2 regions of the Paenibacillus allorhizoplanae genome follow, and region 2 is predicted to be linked to the other one. Evidence: a T-box and tRNA genes for the amino acid it is inferred to sense, from the RefSeq annotation. Region 2 holds a T-box; the other holds one or more tRNA genes.
What was found. The T-box of region 2 lies ahead of ileS (isoleucine--tRNA ligase). A T-box ahead of a tRNA ligase gene usually reads a tRNA of that ligase, here a tRNA-Ile.
Positions count from the first base shown of each region.

Region 1: it has a tRNA-Ile gene. The T-box ahead of ileS (isoleucine--tRNA ligase) is inferred to sense a tRNA for this amino acid. The anticodon was not compared.

Region 1 is NZ_CAKMMW010000006.1:141,842-149,369, reverse strand. It holds gene L6I86_RS12855 (response regulator transcription factor) at 1-242, opposite strand, end outside; gene L6I86_RS12850 (sensor histidine kinase) at 261-1,685, opposite strand; gene L6I86_RS12845 (ABC transporter permease) at 1,698-2,450, opposite strand; gene L6I86_RS12840 (ABC transporter ATP-binding protein) at 2,437-3,162, opposite strand; gene L6I86_RS12835 (hypothetical protein) at 3,223-4,476, opposite strand; gene L6I86_RS35900 (DUF7010 family protein) at 4,619-4,924, shown strand; tRNA gene L6I86_RS12825 (tRNA-Ile) at 5,062-5,135, opposite strand; tRNA gene L6I86_RS12820 (tRNA-Met) at 5,146-5,222, opposite strand; gene L6I86_RS12815 (hypothetical protein) at 5,312-5,476, opposite strand; gene L6I86_RS12810 (dipeptidase) at 5,704-7,098, shown strand; gene L6I86_RS12805 (GNAT family N-acetyltransferase) at 7,123-7,528, shown strand, end outside.
Region 2 is NZ_CAKMMW010000029.1:93,059-100,586, forward strand. It holds gene L6I86_RS31070 (hypothetical protein) at 1-1,090, opposite strand, end outside; gene L6I86_RS31075 (AraC family transcriptional regulator) at 1,207-2,049, shown strand; gene ileS (isoleucine--tRNA ligase) at 2,091-5,171, opposite strand; T-box leader at 5,254-5,510, opposite strand; gene L6I86_RS31085 (glycoside hydrolase family 130 protein) at 5,565-6,566, opposite strand; gene L6I86_RS31090 (helix-turn-helix transcriptional regulator) at 6,675-7,528, shown strand, end outside.

The DNA.
Region 1 (7,528 bases), on a different contig from region 2:
CTCGCCGATACCAGGAGCACGGGAATATCATCATGCTCTCGTATGGTTTTTAACACTTCAAATCCATCTATATCGGGCAGCATGATATCTAAGATAACAAGCTCAAATGCTTCTTCCTTGAGCGCTGTCAGACCATCTGTGCCGTTGTTTACCATCTTAACTGAATAACCGCTTAACTCCAGATAATCTCTTTGCAAATTGGCAATGCTCTGGTCATCTTCAACAATCAAAATTCTTTTCATCATAACCTCCAAACCTATTTAGAACTTTTTAAGAGAAATCATAATCCCGGTTCCCTCACCTACAGCGCTCTTGGCCCATATTTTCCCGTCGTGCCCTTCAATAATTTGCTTAGCTATAGCTAGACCCAGTCCACTTCCATTCTTTCTTGACGGATCTACCTGATAAAATCGTTCAAATATAAAAGGAAGCTTGTCCTCGGGTATGCCATTTCCATTATCTTTAATTTCAATAATCGCAGATGTTCTAGTTTCCCTGAGTATAATGTCAATCTTGCCATTCGCTTTTCCGGCATACGTCATGGCATTATCAATGATGTTTTGCACGACCCTCTTTAATCTTTCGCCATCTATCAATACTTTGACAGGCTCTTTTAACTCATTAATTAATGCGATGGCTACATTCGCCTTTTCACATTCATATTTATGATCTGCCACACAATCCTCAAAATAACTGGCCAAATCGCTCTTCTCAAAATGGTAAGGAAGCTGATTTAAATCGAGTTTCGAATATAATAGAAGATCATCAATCATCGCATTAACCATAATAGCTTTGGATCGGGCTGTTTCCAGATATTCCTCCATTTTCTCAGGCGTCTTAGCTACGCCGTCTATAATACCTTCAATATAGCCTTTAATGGAAGTCACAGGTGTCTTTAAGTCATGTGAAATACTTGAAATTAGAAACTTTCGATTATCATCATATTTTTGCTGTAAATAAACAGATTCCTTCAATTTGATCCTCATTAACTCCAAAGTTATCCCTAATTCCCGAATTTCGCCCTCGCCATCCTCGGAAATCTCGCCACTTAGATCGCCTTCCCTAATTTTGACCGCAGCATCCTTTAATCTGGAGATCGGAATAATAATACGACGTGAGAACTTATAGGAAATCCATATATTCATTAGCAAAAAAACAACTGTAAAAAAACTAATCGTGAAGATGCCAAGCATCCAATATACCTTTGTATTTACTTTGATTGGTGCCAGCAGCAGCAGAATACCCGAATCGCCAGATGTGAGTTTGAAATCCGCTCGGTTAAACAGATACGTCTTACCATCAAGCTCGATCTCATTATGACTAGACTCACTGGATAGCATCAGGCTTTTCTCGATATCAATCTTATTAAAATGTTGCGTGGCGAACATTACCTCTCTATTAACGAAAAGGATCGCACTGGCATCCAAAACGTTCACGCGATCAACGAGCTCTTGTTGATACTTCTTATCCAGGAGTCCCTCGAACCCTATGGTCAGTGCTTCTCTTTTAATCTCACTGATAGCTGCACGAACCTCAAACGCTCGTTGAAACTGCTCTATACCTGCTTCGCGGCCCAAAACTTTCGTATACGTAGCAATAAAAATAATGACAGCCAAGATCGTTAAACCAATGGAAAGCAGCACAGCCAGCGTATTCATCGTGAAAAAACGTTTCGTTAAGTGCATGTAGATTCCTTTCTATATATCCTTCCTGTCAAACAAGTAATACCCCGTCGTAAATAACATGATACCACAACCAAAAATAATTAGAATCTGGCGGCTTATTTTGAAGACATTGATGGATTCAGATATCCAAAGGGTATACCAGTCAAACATCGACGTGATAAAAAAACTGGAATAGGATGAGAATACAATGCCCAGAAAATTAAATCCAATGAATACAAGAATGGACAGGAAAAATACGGCTAGTCCTCCCTGAATGAGATTGGATAGCAGCACGACGATAAGCGCAAACACAAATACAGGAAAGAAAGTTAAGCCATATGACACCAGCACTTTTACGATTCCAATGAAACTGGCGGACGAAGGATTGAATATAAACCCAGCTAACAGCGATAGAACCATAATAAATAAAAGATTACCAGCAATAAAGAGTGCTAAATTCAAAACCTTAGCGGTAAACACGCCGAATCTAGATACTGGTCTTAAAAGAGTGATTTTCATCGTATTCGATGAGGACTCACCATTAAACATATCGATCGCTACAAATACTGCAAATAACGGTAGTAGTGTATACGTAACAAACGACAGTACGGCTATAGGGAATTCAACACTCCCTACAACTCTTAATCCAAGACCATGTTTTATCGTCGTTACAGCAATTTGACCGATCATGACGGCAAGAATGGATAATATCGCGGCTGCCATAATTTTTTTCTTTTTAAGCAGCTTCACGGATTCATTCATAAATGCAGCTTTAAACCCTACCATTCCTGTCCACCTCACTAACAAAATAATTCTCAAGCGACGAATAAAATGACAGAATATGTTGGGTATATTCTACATTAACCAGCTTGCCTCCGTAAATAATCCCGATTCTCGAACACGTTAATTCCACATCGTGAATCAAATGGCTGGATATAAAGAAAGTCGTGCCTTCCAGGGAAAGCTGTTTGATCAACTTCCTCATCTCCAGCATCCCTTCCACATCCAGTCCATTTAAAGGCTCGTCCAAAATTAACAGTTTCGGCTTCGATAGAATCGCCGCCGCTATCCCCAGCCTTTGTTTCATCCCGAGCGAAAATTTTTGTGATTTCTCATTTTTATATTTCAGCATCCCTGTAATTTCAAGACATTCATCAATTCTACGCTGATCGATTTCAGGATAAAATCTTGCAAACAGTCTCAAATTCTCATTTGCCGTCAAATAAGGATACGATTCCGCTGTTTCAATAATACAGCCTACATATTTCATTGCGTTAACATAGTCTTCTGCCACGCTCGCTCCGAAAATCTTCACATCGCCTCGATCTGGCTTCATGAGTCCTGTAATCATCTTCATAGCTGTCGTTTTGCCCGCACCATTAGGTCCAAGGAAACCGAATATATCACCTTGATCTACCTCTAAATTCAAATCGCTGATTCCTCGGCCATTCGTAAATGACTTGGTTAAGCCCGTTATTTCAATCGCCTTGATTGTCAATTCATCATCTCCCTAAAAAATCTCAGGAAGCCGCTATCCGCAGCCTCCTGAGAATCATTTCTATTCAAATACGCGATTAAATTCTCCATCATAGAAAGGCTTCATGCTGTTACTTTGTTTGTAAGCATTTTTATCGCTTATCTCTAGATTCATTTCAAAATAAATCTTACCTGCCATGCTTGGATGAATCATCCCTTGCTTCTGTTCACCCTTCGAATCTGTATAAGTAAACGTTGGGGATGTCGACAGATTGTATTCGAAATTAAATACATCCTTGCTTGGATACTCGCTCTCAAAACCAGGTTTTACGGTTTCGGAATACGTACCTGTTACTTTGTCGCCATCTACACTTGTGATTTTAACTGTTCGGTCACCGATCTTCACGAACTTACCGTCTTTGTCCATAATAATATCGTTTTGATAGGTTCCCACATATTTAGAGCTGAATCCACCAGAACGACTAACCTTCTCAACCTTGGCTGTAGTTAGATCAGGCTTAGTAATCTTCGTACTGCCAATCTCAGACAGCTTCAACATAACATTGAGGTTTAAGTCATGCTGAACCCCATTTTTATCTTTTCCTGACAGCGTGATCTCACCCGTCAGATTTTCTAGATACCCATCTTTACTCTCATTTGCCGTACCTACTACCTTTTTCACGAAAATATCGCTCTCTATAGCTGGTAAATCTCTTTCATTATCCAGCATTTGCTTGATACCGAAGGAGGAGACTGCATTCACAATGGCCGGCACTTGTGACTCTGACAAACTGCCCGAGAACACTTTACCTCCATTTGCTCCTTCCTCAACTTGTACATAGTCTTTCAAAGAACCAACGACAGCGTCAACGATTTTCTCAACCTCCGTGGCTCCCTTTTCTTTAAAAGGGTTATGGAAATCGGCTGGACCTTTACGGTTTTGGTTCACTTCCGCCGAATGATCAAATACATAATATGTATTGTCCAATTCGTTTTTGTCAATCGTTTGAGTCTTGTCGGCATAGGAATATCTGGAAGTCGTTTCACCTTTGGCGTTTTTCGTTACTTCGTTATCCTCTTTGACTTGATTTACTGTATCCATTTTCATGAAATTGGACGATTGTAGTAAAATTTGATTATTATCTTTCAATGTATACATCGTCTCGACCGTATAGTTGTTAAGACCATTTTCCATCACAGACGCCGTATTTTTGACTGAATCCTTCAACCTGTCATAACCGGAGCCAAGCAGCGCATCAGCGAATGCCGTAGATACGAATAAACAGGCTCCTACTGTAAATGAAAGTACTGTAATTGATTTTTTGCTAAGTTTCATTTCTCTTTCTCCTTTTTTAAAACAATTTGCGGGAAACGTTTCCTTACTAGTTATTTTAGTATACGCTTATTGAATCCATCTAAATGGATTATTAACAAAGTATTAACTCTTTTCGTAACAGCGTAGAAAGGAAGGTGTTGCAATCTTTCTTGCAAGCGTCATTTGTAATACACTCCATCATTTTGAAGTCTTTTTCCCTGTCATGGCAATCATAGTTGGCATTCATTTTTTTCCTTTAGCATCATTGTTTCAAGAAAAATTCTATTTTAGTACGGGTATTGTAATGTGTATGCTAGGCATTATTTCGTTATTTTTACCCATTAACGCCACGATCGGCGATGTATCTCTTGTTGCGATGTCTACGTTTATCGGGTTTGGCTCAGCTGTGACGCTCTGGGTGACTGGGTTGAGAATCTGGATGACCATGCTTAAAAAGCTGAAACAATAATTATTACAGCACTGTGCGCACTAGCGTGCATAAACGCACACAAGCCCCTCATTCCCATCAGCATTGATGAGAACGAGAGGCTTGTTTTCGTCGCTAAAATAAATAAAAACCCTTATATACAAAGGGTTTCCGTACTATGGGCCCAGAGGGACTCGAACCCCCGACCAATCGGTTATGAGCCGACCGCTCTAACCAACTGAGCTATAGGCCCTAATGAAATTTGGTTGCGGGGGCAGGATTTGAACCTGCGGCCTTCGGGTTATGAGCCCGACGAGCTACCGAGCTGCTCCACCCCGCGTCATGTATGCCGCTCAACAGCGACAAAAATAAATATACACCAACGGAGATGGCTTAGTCAAGCGTTAATTTTATGCATAATTAATTCGTTTATGTATTGTATCTGACGCCAAAGCGTCCTTTCTTCGACTTATAAACCTCAACTTCCTGCGGGCACTCATACCCATAGATCCACCAATCTTCTTCCATACGTTTCGCTAAAACACCTGCTTGAAACTTCGAATCGTATAATTTCGCCCAATATATCCAGTTCATGCGTATCCCTCCATTGTAGTCAGATCGTTACATTTAGCTTATCCATATAAAGGATCTCTTATTAGCAGTATTGTCCAAAGACGATCTCAATTATAGGAAAAGTCGTTCTATTTGACCATATGACAAATAAAATGTGACGGTTTACAAGCATAGCAGGATTTTCCCTGTTTTTGGGGAAGTTAAGTGATGTAGACAATTTGGCAGTGAGAAAAAAGGAGAAAACATCCATGATCGAATCAATCAAAAGTTACTTACAAACGCATAGGGAAAAACACATAGAGGAACTCATGGCTTTTTTGCGGATCCCAAGTATAAGTGCAGTTGCCCAGCATCAACCGGATATGCAGAAATGCGCCGAGTGGACGGCTCAATCTTTACAAAAGGCTGGACTTGAAAACATTGAAATTATGCCAACGAAAGGCCACCCAGTGGTTTACGCGGATTGGTTACATGCTCCTGGCAAACCGACAGTGCTTATTTATGGACATTATGATGTACAACCTGCCGAGCCATTAGAGTTGTGGGAAACGCCTCCTTTTGAACCCGTAATCCGTGATAATAAGTTGTTCGGTCGTGGAAGTACGGATGACAAAGGCCAACTGTTGCTTTATGTGAAGGTCGTTGAAGCTTTTCTACAGACACAGGGCTCGCTTCCGGTTAATGTTAAATTCTGCATCGAGGGTGAAGAGGAAATTGCTAGTAAGAATCTCCCTGCCTTTGTTGAAGAGCATGCAGCTAAATTGCAAGCTGATTCCATCGTACTCTCCGACACGCAGATGCACGGTCCTGGTAAACCAGCACTTATGTATGGACTTCGCGGCTTAGCGGGATTCGAAATCACAATCGATGGCGCGAATAGTGATCTGCATTCTGGTCTATTCGGCGGTGCGGTACAGAACCCGATTCACGCAATGACTAAGCTATTAAGCTCCTTTCATGACGAGAATGGCCGTGTAACCGTACAAGGGTTCTACGACCGTGTTATCGAACTTTCGGACAAAGAACGCGAAGCCTTCAAGAAAGTGGAGCCGGATGAAAACAAGGTTCGCACGAATTTGAACGTCACAGAGCTTTATGGGGAGAAAGGATTCTCCTTTTACGAACAAACGACATCCCGTCCTACGCTTGAAATCACGTCAGTCAGTGGCGGCTTCCAGGGCGAGGGAATTAAACCCATCATTCCAAATCGCGCTACTGCCAAAATTGCATGTCGCCTCGTCGCAGCGCAGGTCCCTGAGGAAATCATGGATCTGGTCGAAGCCCATATTCATGCTCAACCTCTTCCTGGCGTGTCAGTTACGTTAGATCGCCAATTGCGAGGGAATCCCTTCATTACACCTATTGATGAGCCCGTTATGGTAGCGGCGGCTGAAGCCTATGAAGAAACTTTTAATGAGTGGCCTGTGTACACACGTAGCGGAGGATCGATTCCGATTGTCGAAGTGTTAGGTCGCGTCTTAGACGCACCTGTGGTGCTTATGGGCTTTGGTCTGCCAGGGGAGAATCTTCATGCACCGAATGAGCATTTCCATTTGATGAATTGGGACAATGGGACAGAGACGATTAGTCGTTACTGGCTGAAGCTAGCTGCATTGGCTGCAACTACAACAGAATCTAACTAAGGTAGAGTAAAAGGAGTAACTTCTATGGGGAATCAATTACACATGCGTGATGCACAATTGGAAGATTTAGCAGAAATCGTTCGTATCTACAATTCCACGATTGCAGGACGAATGGTTACTGCCGACACAGAACCCGTCTCAACAGCTTCCCGGGAGCGCTGGTTTCACGAACACTCTGCTGATTTCCGCCCACTTTGGGTGCTTGAAAATGAGAACGGCATTTGTGGTTGGCTGAGTTTTCAGTCCTTCTATGGGCGTCCCGCTTATAACGCAACGGCCGAGGTAAGTATTTACGTGGATGAAACCTATCGGGGCCAAGGGATCGGTCGATATTTGATGGAACAAGCCCTTGAAGCTAGTCCCAAGCTAGGGATCAAGTCTTTGTTAGGTTTTATATTTGGGCATAATGAGCCCAGCCTACAGCTTTTCC
Region 2 (7,528 bases):
CACTGAAGAGGTGCATATCCCTAATCCAGAACCGATTGTTCTCCGTGTAAACGTTGATACGATAATATTTGCTGTTGTACCAGACTGATGTGTGCCCTTCTCCCATGAAATCTGTAAAGGCAGCAACAACAGAAGCTGGCGTTTCTTGGTAAGTTTCCTTAAACCAGCATCCGGTTTCGCCAAGTGTTTCTACCTCAAGTTTGCCTTCTTCTTGTAGCTTTTCCAGCTGTTCAAACTGATAGTTCAACCCTTGACTCATCTTCTCCCACCCAAAACTGTTTTCTTGTCCAACCTGTGTGTATCCGAACGAAAGACAGTTTCCACTGAAATTTTCTTTCAAATACCAGTCTGTCCATGCGTTTACGCCACCACCCAGTTCATGATAGACGGGCTCAAGCGTGATGACAGGCTGATGAGCAGGGGCACCCGTTTCTAGGTTCAAGCCAACATCGTATTGGTGAATTGGATCGGAACCCAGCATACGCAGGATTGGAATGTTAATCTGTTGTTCGGAGGTTTGTGCTGGACTGAAATAGTTGTTACGACTAGGATAATATCCTTGATTATAATAGCCTCCCCACAAATTATATCCATCTGTTCCCCACTGATCCTTACAAATACATAAGGCGTCAATGTCATATTTTTCAGCCAAATAATGGATCGTGTGGGCATCAAGTGTCCATGAACCAATGGACTTAGGGTAACGATGAAATAACGAATAAAAGTCATTCATTAGGATATCTATCATTCGCTCACGCTGTTCCCGTGTATATCCAACAGTAAACCCGCAATGTGCATGCCAATCCCACGCATAACGACCTTTCCAAGGGATTCCTGCTTTTGTAACGAGCGGTTCAACTACTTCTAGCCATAGCCCAAGCTCTATGTGATCCGTGTTTACACCATCGAACAGTGCTGTAAATACGGGGTTAATCAAGGCATCATATTGAAATAAAAAGGTTCCTTTCAGCTCATGTTTCTTGAGTAGCTTAATTTGTTCCTGCACAGGTTTAACTAAATTAATATCTTTGCCCGGCCTCGGCTCAACAGCACGAATAAAGTTAATAATGTTGACAATTTGCCTTTTCAAAAGAAACCCTTCTCTCTTCAAATGTGTGATTGATATAATTCATCATATACCTTACACTGCTTTCTAGGGAGTAAGATTCCAACTACAAATGTGGACAAATCAACGGGAGTGAAGTTGTGAAGCAACAAGCTTATTATCGTAACATTCAAGATAATGACAATGATTACGCCGTTACGGATACCTATCTCATTGTAAACTGTGCCGGTTGCCAGGTTATGCAAAAACACTATGTGGCCAATTCTGTTCGAAATGATTATTTCTTATTGTATATGGTGAAAGGGAGTATTAGCGTACAAGCTGGAAAAGTTTCAGCGATCATGACACCAGGAGAATGTATCATTTTCACACCTCATATTCCGTTCTACTTTGAACGTGTTGAGCATACCGAATTGGTGTATGTATGGGTGCATTTTTCTGGAAATGCGGCAGCAGAAGTGTTGAAATCATGTGGATTATCAACGGGGTTGATTCTGCAAGCCCCCAGTATCGATCATGTCGTCGAGAAATTTCAGATGATATTTCAAACATTTTCACATAGGGACTCCTTTTTACAATTGGATGCGATCCCCAACCTAATTTCATTGCTGGCACTAATCGGACGTAAAGTACAGCAATCCAAATCACCTTTGTCTACCCATCGCAATCGAATGGAAAAATCTTTACAATACATCCACGAACATTTTCATTCTCAATTAACACTACAGCAACTGGCTGACATGGAACATCTGAGTATCAGTCATTATCGGACCGTCTTTACTGAAATCTTGGGAGTCTCCCCTTATGAATATATTCTTCTTCAAAGAATGAATCGTGCCTGCGACTTGTTACGCCATTCCCTTCTAAGCTGTGCGGAAATAGCAGAAATGATCGGTTATGAGGATCAGCGCTATTTCAGTCGATTATTTAAAATCAAAATGGGTATGACGCCACAGTTCTATAAGAGTCGTAAACAAGAATAAAGCAGGCGCCGCTGGCGTCCTGCCTTACTCTTACTTTCTTTTTACACGATTAGCAAACTGAACTTGCTCTCTCCATACGAAACGGTCTCCATATTGGGCTCTGAAGCATACCGAACACTCTTCAGTAACACATGTTCTTGTAGAACATGGTCAAACCGTACTAATGCAGTTTGTAATGGTGCGTCTACATCTAGAACAAGATCGACGCGTTTTTCGATCGGGAGCCCTATTTTTTTACGATAATCTTGAATAGCTCGAATAACCTCTCTAACCATGCCTTCCTGTTCTAACTCTTCCGTCATAGTTGTGTTTAAGGCAACGGTCATTTGGTATTCTGAAGCCGAAGCGTATCCTTCATTCGCTTGTTTCTCGATAAGTAAATCCTCTAGCCGAATGTGCAGGACTTCCTCATCGATCTTCATATCCAGGAAGCCGTTCTCTATGACTGCTTTAGCTTCTAGAGCAGATAACTGCTTCAACTGGGCTTGCACGGGTCCCACTAATTTCCCGAACTTCTTGCCAGCTGCTTTCAAGTTTAACTTAAAAGTGAACCGAACGAAGCTGACATCGCTAGATACGATTTGGATCGATTTCACATTGATCTCATCTTGGATGATGTCTTCGAATCCTCCAATGTTACACGCACTGTCAAACGAAACGTATAACTCCGACAGCGGCATCCGTGTTTTGATCCCTGTTTCATTCCGTATATTGCGAGCTAATTCCACGATTTGCCTCACGGTTTCCATCTTTTTCTCTAACGATACATCGTGTAACGTTTCATCCATTGTCGGATAATCGGTCAGATGTACACTTCCCTTGCCTCCCAAATTCGCATATAAATCATCTGCAAGGAATGGCGTATAAGGAGCAATCATTTGTGATAGTGTTAGCAGAACATGACGTAAGGTTTGATAAGCTGCAATTTTATCTTCGATCCATTCGCTTCCCCAGAACCGATCTCGTGAACGTCTGATATACCAATTGCTAAGTTCATCTACGAAAGCTTCCATTTGTTTCGCGGGATTCAAGAAATCGTTGATTTCTAATCCTTTTACTACATTGTGCAAGGTGCTGTTTAATCGAGATAAAATCCATCGATCCAACACATTTACGGAGTTTATTTGCGGATAATCAGCTGGGTGATACTGATCAATTTGTGCATACAACGCATAGAAGGCATGTGTGTTATTGATCGTGTCAATGACTTTGGATTTTGCCTCGGCGACAATTTGCTTAGAGAACCTCTTACTGCTCCAAGGTGCGCTGTCGGATAACAATGCCCATCGGAATGCATCGGTGCCAAATTCGTTAATGATTTCCCAAGGATCAATCCCGTTACCCTTGCTCTTTGACATTTTTTGGCCATTTTCATCCAGAACATGCCCAGTTGAGACTACAGATTTATAAGGGATTTGCCCATTATATAGGGTAGAAACCGCCAACAAGCTGAAAAACCAGCCGCGCGTCTGATCAATCCCCTCGCAGATCATATCCGCGGGGTACTGCTCTTGGAACAGTTCCTTGTGTTCAAATGGCTGATGATACTGGGCAAATGGCATGGAGCCGCTATCGAACCAGACGTCAATGACTTCCGAGGTTCTATGCATAGTACCGCCGCAAGCGCAGCGCAGCTTTACTTGATCCACGTAAGGCTTATGCAGCTCAAGGCTTTCCTCGATCGGATCTATTGATTTATCACGAAGATCCTTATGGCTGTGTGGTGCATATTCTGTGTTGCAGCCTTCGCAGATCCATACATTGAGTGGCGTTCCCCAATAGCGATTCCTGCTGATATTCCAATCAACGAGTTCTTCTAAGAATTTACCAAATCGGCCTTCTCTCAGGTGGGAAGGATACCAAGTGATTTTACTGTTGTTTGCGATCAACTGATCTTTAATAGCCGTTGTTTGGATGAACCAACTCTCCGTCGCGTAATAGAGAAGCGGCGATTTACAACGCCAGCAGAATGGATAGCTATGCTCATATCGCTCCTTGGTAAACAACAGACCACGCTCAGCTAAGTTTTTAACGATATCGATATCACAATCCTTAACAAAACGACCGGCAAAATCGGAGATTTGATCGAAGTAACGACCTCTCGCATCAACAACATTCACGAAATCCAATTCATGCTGGCGTACTGTTCGGTAATCGTCTTCCCCATGAGCTGGCGCAATATGGACAATCCCCGTCCCACTAGTGTCGCTAACATAGTCCGCGTCTACGACGGTATGTCCTTTCGTTACTTGTAAATAATTAAACGGTGCCACGTAAGGAGTTCCCACAAATTCAGAACCTTTATGCGTGGATAGGAGCTCATACTCCCCTTTCATAACGCTATCGACAAGGTTGCTTGCTACAATGTAGACTTCGCCATGCTGTTTAACTTTGACATAATCGACATCTTTATTTACAGCTAAAGCGACATTGGCAGGCAACGTCCATGGTGTAGTCGTCCATGCAAGAAAATGTTCATCTGCGATCTTGCTTGTGAATTTCACAGTGGCACTCAAATCTTTCACATCTTCATAACCTTGGGCAACTTCATGTGAGCTAAGTGTCGTTTGACAATCCGGGCAGTACGGGCTTACGCGATGACCTTTGTACAGATGCCCTTTCGCATGAATCGTGGATAAAATGTGCCAAACACTTTCGATATAATCATTGGTTAGTGTGACATAAGGGTTCTCCATATCCGTCCAGTAAGCGATCGCTTCGGTCATTTCACGCCACTGCTTCTCATATTCGAAAACGCTGCTCTTACACGCCTCCACGAATTTGGCGACCCCATAGGATTCGATTTCCTGTTTGCCAGAAATACCAAGCTTTTTCTCTACGCCAAGCTCAACAGGAAGCCCATGTGTATCCCAACCTGCTTTGCGTATGACACGGAAGCCTGACATCGTTTTGTAGCGACCGATGAAATCTTTGATTACTCGTCCCAGCACGTGCCCGATATGCGGCTCGCCATTCGCTGTTGGGGGACCTTCATAAAAAACAAAGTTGGGTTTTCCCTCTCTATTTTCAATCGATTTTCGAAATGTGTCATTCTGTTTCCACTGTTCTAGAACACGGAGTTCTCGCGTTCTTGCCTTCTCTTTCACATCCACTTTTCTCATGGGTCTCATCCTCTCATTTCGTCCAACTTCACGTTCGTTCCTTGACGAAAAGGTTCATTGAAAACACAAAAAATCCCGTCCCATAAGGGACGAGATTTCATCTCGCGATACCACCCTAGTTCCGTATAGATTATGACTACCATAATCCTACGACGCCTCTAACTACGTACCATCATACGCATCCTTAGTAACGGCTGGAACCCGGGTCAGCTTACTTACCTACTTCAGCTTTCCTTCTCGGAGAGGATTTTCTATGAAGTCTTGAACATTGGCTCTCAGCGTATGCCAACTCTCTGTGGAACAAGGGCTCCTTATACTCTTTCTCGTCAATGAATTTAATCGAACATTCAGTTAACTTATTCTTACATCTTCATCAGCAAAAGTCAACAGGCGCTATTTATTTCCTTCCAAACATAACTTCACCAAATCATCCACATGTGCAGTTGCCAAACATTCAACGGTATCCGCTGCCCCATAGTAGATTTTCACTTCACCATCATCTTCTAGAATCATACCGCCTGGGAAAATGACATCATTACGGAAGCCTCCATCAGTTTCATAGCTAACTTCTGGCGCTAGTAATGGCTCCTTATAAAGTCCGATAACCTTCTTCGGGTTATCCAAATCAAGCAGCATAATGCCTGCTGTATAACGTTTTTTCCACGTTGGCTCCCAACCATTTTTACCACGGTTTGCATCGATATCAACGGCATGGATCGTCGTTAACCATCCCTTGGACGTACGAATTGGTGGTGCGGCAGGACCAATTTTGTCATTCGCATAAGGCACATGCTCAACACCTAGGACGAGGTCCGTGTCTCCCCAGTATTTGAGATCAGGCGACTGCGAAAGCCAAATATCAAATTGATCTTTCCCACGGCTGTAAACCGGGAAAGGACGCTCCAGACGGACATAATTACCATTAATTTTCTCAGGAAACAATACCATATTCCGGTTGTCTGGTGCTGACATGGACAAAATTTCAAACTTATCAAAGTCATCCGTTACCGCAATCCCGCCTCTAACTCCGTGACGCGTATCTACTGCGAAGCACATGTAAACACGTCCGTCCATCACCGTTAGTCGAGGGTCATATACGCGTGTGATTTCCTCATCATACAGCTTCCAACAAGGTTTCGACTGTACATCCCAATGAATGCCATCTTTGCTGTAGGCAAGGCCTAGATCTGTCGTATGCGAAGGCTCTAACGTTTGATTTTTGACAGAGCCGTGGTCATTACGGAATACCATAATATATTGGCCTTGGAATTTGGTAACTCCAGCATTGAATGTAAGCGCTGTAGGATAGGGCACGGAATCTGCCGTGAGGATTGGGTTGGCTGGATGTCTTGTTATTACAGAACTAGATGTTAATGAACCGATGGTTAATGTCATGAGAGTTCCTCCTTCATTCTTATCTATCAATAGGTTACAATAGGTGTGCGAAGGTTACCTATCAATCCTTGAACAAACCTCTCATTTCTTGAATAGGCAGTGATTCTCATGACATTTCCCATTAATAAGCAATTATCGGATTATCCCAATATCGGAGCATTTCCCTTTCATTTATCCATTAATCGGGTTGATCATCATTTTCCCAGCCATCGTCATGATTTCTTGGAATTCTCTTTGGTTGTTGAAGGCTATGGGTACGAAACCGTTAACGGACAAATGCATCCCATGCAGCCTGGAACCTTCACCCTTCTGCTTCCCTATCAAGTGCACGAAATCACTGCGAACCCCGGAAGTCCGCTCATTCTGTACAACTGTATGTTTGGCTTAGAGCTGCTTGGAGATCCAGCGGAGCGCTTGCTTCTCTCGGATCACAATCCGTTCCTAACTCACTACGACTTGAGTGCTGAACAATCTGAGCTCGTAAGACAGAAACTGCAAGGGATGCTTCGTGAATATGAACAACCCGCTGATATCTGGCAGTCTCTTCTCTTGAAAGGAGAGCTCCAACGTATACTTGCGTTTCTTTACAGGCTCCATCCCAGCGGCTCAGACGCACTGCCGAATGTTTCCGAATTGACGTCCAAAACCGCATTACCTTGGGCCATACTTCGCTATATTCATACTCGCTATCGTGACCCGCTCACGCTGGAGCTGATCGGCGCTCATTTCCATTGTCATCCTTCTAGGGTGACGCAAATCTTATCTCAACATCTTGGCGTGACCTTCGTAACCCTTCTGCAGGAAACTCGGGTTCGACACGCCTGTAGTTTGTTAGCTACAACCGAAATGAAGGTAACGGATATCGCGTTTGAAGTCGGTTACGAATCATTTGCAAGCTTTAGTCGTAATTTCCTAAAACTTGTAGAGATTTCACCGACCATGTATAGGGCCTCTATGAGGGT